DNA from 2 places in the Paenarthrobacter sp. TAF1 genome. Region 1 is predicted to be linked to the other one. Evidence: predicted binding sites of a transcription regulator. Region 1 holds the regulator's gene; the other holds the start of a gene.
The links. Region 1 encodes LexA, which represses DNA repair genes until DNA is damaged. Its sites were predicted from a motif close to TCGAACANNTGTTCGA; they were not measured.

Region 1 (3,411 bases):
CAGGTTGGTCCGGAGGGGTAGTCGGTCAAGTCGCTCAAGCTGCTCACTCACTGGAACAGTTTAAGGGGCTGGCGGGACTGCGGAGTAACTATGACGTCGCGGCGCGGGATCCGGCTACCGGCTAACAGCCTTAGTGGGCCGGGACGAACAGCTGCTGCCCCGGAAGGATGCGCCCGCCGCGGAGGTCGTTCAACTGGATGATTTCAGCAATGACATCACGCGGGTCCCGCTCCGGAGCCGCCGCGCCGGCAATGCCCCACAGGGACTGACCGGGCTGGACTGTCACAGAGACTGCAACCGGCGGCTGCAGCTCGGCCTGGGAATCGGAAGCCTTGGCAGGGGAAGTGATGAACCCGGCAAGGCTGAGCAAAACAGCCGCCAGCAGCATGGCCGGGATGAAGAAGAACACCACCCGGCCACGGCGGGTCAGGCGCAGGCGGGCGGGTGCCTGCGTGGTGCGGAAATCAGCGAACGAAGTTATTGCGGACATGAGCTGAGCCCTTCTGAGCTATTGCCTTGCTCCGGAGCTTCCGGAGCAAGGCTGCCAATTCTTTGTGTGCTCCTCCCGACTGCGGCCGGTATTCGAACAGTTCGTTCGAACATCCAGTTTCAGCGCGAGGTTTATAGAACACATGTTCGAACCTTGCTATGACATTTTTAGCACTTATCAACGAACGGTGTCGAGACTCGCTAGAACAAATGTTTGATAAACGCCTGTGCCTGCCCTACGTTTGAGTGAAGGAACAGCACTGTTTCATTGGAACAGGAGGGTCTGACATTTTTTCAGTCCCTGCATCCCCGGTTCGTTTCGGGGCGGAACGAAAGGCATTGGCGAACATGGCAGCGAAAGCCACAGGCGGCGGGGTACCCCTGCGGAGCCAACAGCCTCCCAAGACTCCCAAGAGCCTGACCGTGCGCCAGAAAAAGATCCTGGAAACCATCCAGCGGTCAGTCAACGACAACGGCTATCCGCCCAGCATGCGCGAAATCGGGGACACCGTTGGACTGGCCAGCCTTTCCAGCGTTACCCACCAGTTGTCCCAGCTGGAAAAACTCGGCTACCTTCGCCGGGACCCCAAGCGTCCCCGCGCAATGGAAGTGCTGATGCCCTTGACCCTGGACGGCGGCCCCATCCCGGGCGTGGAGGCACCGGCAACGCTTCGGAGCACCGGCGGCCTGGCTGTGACAGAACTCACCAGCGCAAGCGACACCGCCATGGTTCCGCTGGTTGGCCGCATCGCGGCAGGCGGACCCATCCTGGCCGATCAGACAGTTGAGGACGTGCTCCCCCTGCCCCGGCAACTGGTGGGACACGGTGAGCTCTTCATGTTGAAAGTCGCTGGCGACTCCATGATTGATGCCGCGATCTGCGACGGCGACTGGGTCGTTGTCCGCCGCCAGAACGACGCCATCAACGGCGACATCGTGGCCGCTTTGCTGGACGACGAAGCCACTGTAAAGACGTTCCGACAGCGCGATGGCCATACCTGGCTGCTGCCCCAAAACACCCAGTACGAACCCATTCTCGGCGACCAGGCAACCATCATGGGCAAGGTCGTTTCGGTACTGAGGTCCCTCTAGCTTTTTCCGACCCGTAAGGGGCCCGGAGCTGACTGTCCTCTACGCCTTCCTGGCGGATCCCAAGCGCTCCAGGACACCACGAACCACGGTGCGGTCAGTGGTCGGCCAGAACGGCGGCAGGGCGGCCCGCAGGAACCCGCCGTAACGTTCTGTCGACAGGCGTGAATCAAGGACTGCCACTACGCCCTTGTCACCGGTGGACCGGATCAGGCGCCCTGCACCCTGCGCGAGCCGGATGGCTGCGTGGGTGGCGGAAACAGCCATGAACCCGTTCCCCCCGGACTGTGCCACGGCACGGGAACGGGCGGTCATCAGGGGATCGTCAGGACGCGGGAAGGGAATCCGGTCAATAACCACCAGGCGGCATGAGCCGCCGGGTACGTCCACCCCTTGCCACAGCGACATGGTTCCGAAGAGGCAAGTATCCGGCTCGTCGGCAAATTGCTTCACCAACGCAGCCATGGTCGATTCGCCTTGACAGAGGATATCCACGTCCAGGCGCAGCCGCATGGCGTCCGCAGCTTCCTCGGCGGCCCGCCGTGAGGAGAAAAGACACAGTGCTCCCCCGCCGGATGCCCGGATGAGGTCTTCCAATTCGTCCAAGGCCTCCGGTGACGTGCCCCGACCGGGTTTCGGAAGGTGCTTCGCCACGTACAGCACCCCCTGTTTGGGGTAATCAAAAGGAGATCCGACGTCGATTCCTGTCCAGCTGGGCGCGCCGTCGCCAATCAGGCCGAGGCCTCCGGCCGCGGGTTCAAAAGCCGAGCCGATGGCCAGCGTGGCCGAGGTCAGCACCACCGTGTGTCCGGCGAACAATCCCTCGCGCAACCTGCCTGCCACGCTCAGCGGCGCGATGTTGATGAGCGCAGGCGCGGTCTCGTCAGGTTGGGAGTATCCCTGCTGGGGATCAAAAGTGCTGTTACGGGAGAACCACACTACTTCGCGGTTCTCCTTGGCAGCGAGCATCCGTTCGCACAGCTCAAGGATGAGCATCAGCCGCGAACGTGCCAGCTGCCGTCCGCCGTCCGCGGCACTGGAGGAATCAGTCTTCGAATCGGACAGGGCCGCCCGTGTGGCGTCGCGCAGCTGGTCCAGGCAATCGAGTTGTTCGTCGTTGAGTCCGCTGGGAAGGAGCCCGTTGGGTACTCCCGCAATAGCCATGTCCAGCCTATCCGCGGCCGCATTCAGGGCGTCAACGGTGATGGCTGTGTGCTTGCGGGCGCTTGATGCCGCGGCGTGCACCATGGCTACAGAGAGTTGCCCTGACACTGCCCCTGTGACCCGGTCCTGTAGCTCGTGGGCCTCGTCCACCACCACGACGTCGTACTCGGGCAGCACCGCGAGGCCTTCGAACGCGCTGACGGCCAACATGGCGTGGTTGGTGACCACGACATCGGCTTCAGCTGCCCGGGCGCGTGCCAGCTCGCTGAAGCACTCCTCGGCAACCGGACATTTCTGGGCCCCAAGGCACTCCATGGACGTCACGGAGACCTGCCGCCAGGCACGGTCCGTGACCCCTGGCATGAGCTCGTCCCGGTCGCCGGTGGCCGTCGTTTCGGCCCACTCCCGGAGCCGGACAACCTCCTTGCCCAGCTGGGACGACGGGCCACCGACCGACGCCGCGAAGTGCGGCACGCTCGTGTCCTCGCCGAGGGAGAAAAGTTGTCCTTCGGAGGGCTCCTCACTCGGGAAGCCGCCCTCGAGCTTTTGCAGGCAGACGTAGTTTGCCCTGCCCTTCACGAGCGCGACATTGACCGGACGGTCCAGGGCAGGATTGATGGTCTCCAGCAAACGCGGAAGATCCCTGCCTACGATCTGGGTCTGCAAAGC
Region 2 (3,411 bases), on a different contig from region 1:
GCGCGCTCAAAGACAAGTGGATCCTTCGCATCATCCTGGTCGGCATCGGCTTGGGTGTGGCCCAGCAGCTGACCGGCATCAACTCGATCATGTACTACGGTCAGTCGGTGCTGGTCGAGGCTGGATTCGACTCCAACGCAGCCCTGATCGCCAACATCGCTCCCGGCGTGATCGCGGTGGTCGGGGGCGTCATTGCCCTGACGTTGATGCAGCGCGTCAACCGCCGCACCACCCTGCTCCTGGGCTTCACCTTGACCACGGCATGCCACTTCCTGATCGGCATCGCCTCCGTCCTCCTTCCCGTAGGAAACGAGGCCCGTCCATTCGTGATCCTGTTCCTGGTGGTGGCGTTCGTCGGCTCGATGCAGACGTTCCTGAATATCGCCGTCTGGGTCATGCTGTCGGAGATCTTCCCGCTTCACGTCCGTGGTTTCGCCATCGGCCTGTCGGTATTCTGCCTGTGGATCGCCAACGCGCTGCTGGGCCTGTTCTTCCCGACCCTGGTGGCCGGCGTCGGGATCACCGGAACCTTTTTCCTGTTCGGCGGCGTGGGCATCGCGGCCCTCATCTTCATCTACACCCAGGTCCCTGAGACCCGTGGGCGCACCCTGGAAGCGCTTGAAGAGGACGTCACTACCGGGGCCATCTATCTGGTGCACAAGAAGGACGCCGCCGCCCGCGCGTAGCCGGGCTCATGGTGTGAATCTCATAGCGCGAATCATCCCGCTCTTCGGACTTTTCCGCAGTCCGGAGGGCGGGATGTTTCGTAACGTGCGCAATAAGGCCTGCGCAAACAGCCCCGGCTCCTCGTTGGCTCCGCTGGCCAAAGCTCCACGATGACGTCAAAAGCGTGGTTGGATGGCGGTGTGCAGAAACGGTTGCCGGGCGATGATCTAACGGTGACCCGGTTGGGCGCTTCACGGATGGGGGCGGAGGTTTCCGCGGAAACGGACTCGGCGCGATCTACCGCAGCGCGGCGGCGCCTCAAGTGGGGCATCGTGTTGGCCCTCGTCTCGGTGCTGCTGGGAGTAGCAGCCCAAGCTTCCGCAGCGTGGGTCAGTGATTCATGGCCTGAGGTTCTGGTCTACTTCGTCATGCCGGGGTGGGCGCTCATTCTCTGTTGTCACCTTCTGAGCGGGGCTGCCGCCTTGGCAGCGCTGGTTCTGCTGGTACCGGCGCTGGTCGCGCGGATTCCACGCGGCCGGATCCGTCGGCTGACTGCCGTTCTTGCAGTTCTGGCCAGTGCCACGGCGGCTCTGCCGTGGTCTATTTATGCTGCCGGCATGGGGCTAGCCGCCGCGGCGGCAACATACGCCCAAGTGACGGCAAGCAGCGGAGACAGTGTCGTCGTCGAACAATCAGGTTTCGATCCACAAACCTATTCCGTTTATTCACAAAAATCGTGGGGGCTCTGGCAACGAACTGTCCCGTGGCTGTCCGCCACAGAGGTCTTCGACCCCAAGGACTGCATACTGACGGGCGGAAGCAGCGATCTCGTGCTCCACTGCGGAGTCGATGACGTCATCGTGCCGCGCCTAGGGGACTAGCCAAGCCCTTTCCTCCTGCAGCGGGCTCAATTGGTCAGGGAAGTTTCGTTGTCGGTGGGTGGCGGTACAGTTGACTTATTCGAACATATCTTCGAATCAGCGGCGTGTCCTCCCATTTTCCGAGGTCGCGCATGTTAATGACCAATCGAGGAGGAGCATGTCCAGGCCGGCCCTTATGCACACGATGCAGGAGATCGCCCACGTGGACATCAATTGTTTCTATGCCTCAGCAGAACGGGCCTTCAATCCCGCGTTGGAGGGCAAACCCCTGATCGTGCTCTCCAACAATGACGGTTGCGCCGTGACGAGGTCGCCGGAGGCGAAGCAGCTTGGCATCGGGCTGGGCGACCCATGGTTCAAGCTGGCTCCACGGGCCAAGGAATGGGGGCTCATTGCGCTGTCCAGCAACTACGAACTATACGGAGACATCAGCTCGCGCGTCATGGAGCTATTGCGGCGCTACTCGGCGTGGCAAGAGGTCTATTCGATCGACGAAGCGTTCCTGGGCGTCAAGGGCCGGCCGGAGGAGTTGCTGCAGCTGGGGCGAACCATCAAGGATGCTTGCCGCAGGAACGTTGGAGTTCCGGTGTGCGTCGGAATCGCCCGCACCAAAACGCTTGCCAAGCTGGCCAACAAATGGGCCAAACACAATCCGGCTTTCAACGGCGTGTGCCGTTGGGATTCGGTTCCTGAAGCCCGGCGCGAAGCGCTCATGGCCCGGCTGTCCGTTATCGAGATCTGGGGCGTGGCTACCAGGCTCACCAAGCGGCTGAACGCGATGGGCATCTTTTCAATCCTGGACCTGGTTCGGGCAGATCCCGTGGCCCTCCGGGACAAGTTCTCCATCGTCATGATGCGCACCGTCCTGGAACTGCAGGGAACGCCGTGCATCCCCATGGAAGAGGAAAGGATCGGACGGGACCAGCTGATCTTCTCGCGTTCGTTCTCGACGCCGATTACGACGGCGGCCCAGCTGCGGCAGGTGCTCAGCGTCTACGGGCAGATGGCCAGCGCCAGGCTGGCCAAGCACGACCTCCAAGCCAAGCTGCTGACGGCGTTCGCAGCAACGTCGGTGTACAACCCGAACGACAAATCGTTTCCTGCTGTGAACGTCAAGCTGCCCATGCCCACCGCCGATCCCGTGCTGCTCACCAAGGCTGCGCACGCCCTGGTCCCCAAAATCCAGGAGGGCGTCAGGTACGCCAAGGCCGGAATCATGGTCACCGACCTCCGTCCCAGCGGCAACCAGAAGCCCTTGGAGATCTTCGAGAACCGCCACGAGGAACGGGATATCGGAAGCTTGCTGGAGGAGGTCAGCAAACGCTATGGCCGCGGCTCCATCGGATTGGGGCATGCCGGCATCAAGGGCGGCCCGGACTGGTCAATGAAGAGGGATATGCTCAGCCCCCGCTACACCACCAACTGGGATGAACTGCCCTTGGTGAAAGCGGCGTAGCAGGGCCGCAACCCTAGGCCCGCAGCCGATATCCGCGTTTGACCACTGTTTCCACGAGCTTGCCGTCCGGGAGCGCGGACCGAAGCCGGCTGACCGTCATGTCCAAGGCGTGCACGGAACCGCGCAGATCCAACAGGTCCGAGAGCGCCTCACGCGACAAGACCGCGCCGCCGGCGCCGAGCAACGCCCGCAACAGCAGGAGGGGAGCGGGGGCCAGCTCCACCACTTCGCCGTTGATCCGCAGGCACCGTCCGCGCAGCTCGATGGTGGCACTCTTCGTCTCCAGGCGGCGGACATGGTTCAAAGACAAGTGCTCGGTCACAAGCCGAATAAGCGCACCCATGCGGTAACGGTCGGGTATCAGGGGCGTCAGCCCGGCGTCGACCAGGGGCTGGGCAGTCACCGGCC

Region 2: AB4Y81_RS08965 (Y-family DNA polymerase) is a predicted target of LexA. The motif match lies at 1,627-1,642, and genes of this name have one in related genera.

What each region holds. Positions count from the first base shown of each region.
Region 1 covers NZ_JBFRDO010000011.1:46,592-50,002, forward strand. Annotated here, with positions in the region: gene AB4Y81_RS14505 (histidinol-phosphate transaminase) at 1-51, opposite strand, end outside; gene AB4Y81_RS14510 (LysM peptidoglycan-binding domain-containing protein) at 131-490, opposite strand; gene lexA (transcriptional repressor LexA) at 838-1,581, shown strand; gene AB4Y81_RS14520 (ATP-dependent DNA helicase) at 1,621-3,411, opposite strand, start outside.
Region 2 covers NZ_JBFRDO010000005.1:167,288-170,698, reverse strand. Annotated here, with positions in the region: gene AB4Y81_RS08975 (sugar porter family MFS transporter) at 1-686, shown strand, start outside; gene AB4Y81_RS08970 (hypothetical protein) at 837-1,547, shown strand; gene AB4Y81_RS08965 (Y-family DNA polymerase) at 1,705-3,003, shown strand; gene AB4Y81_RS08960 (uroporphyrinogen-III synthase) at 3,017-3,411, opposite strand, start outside.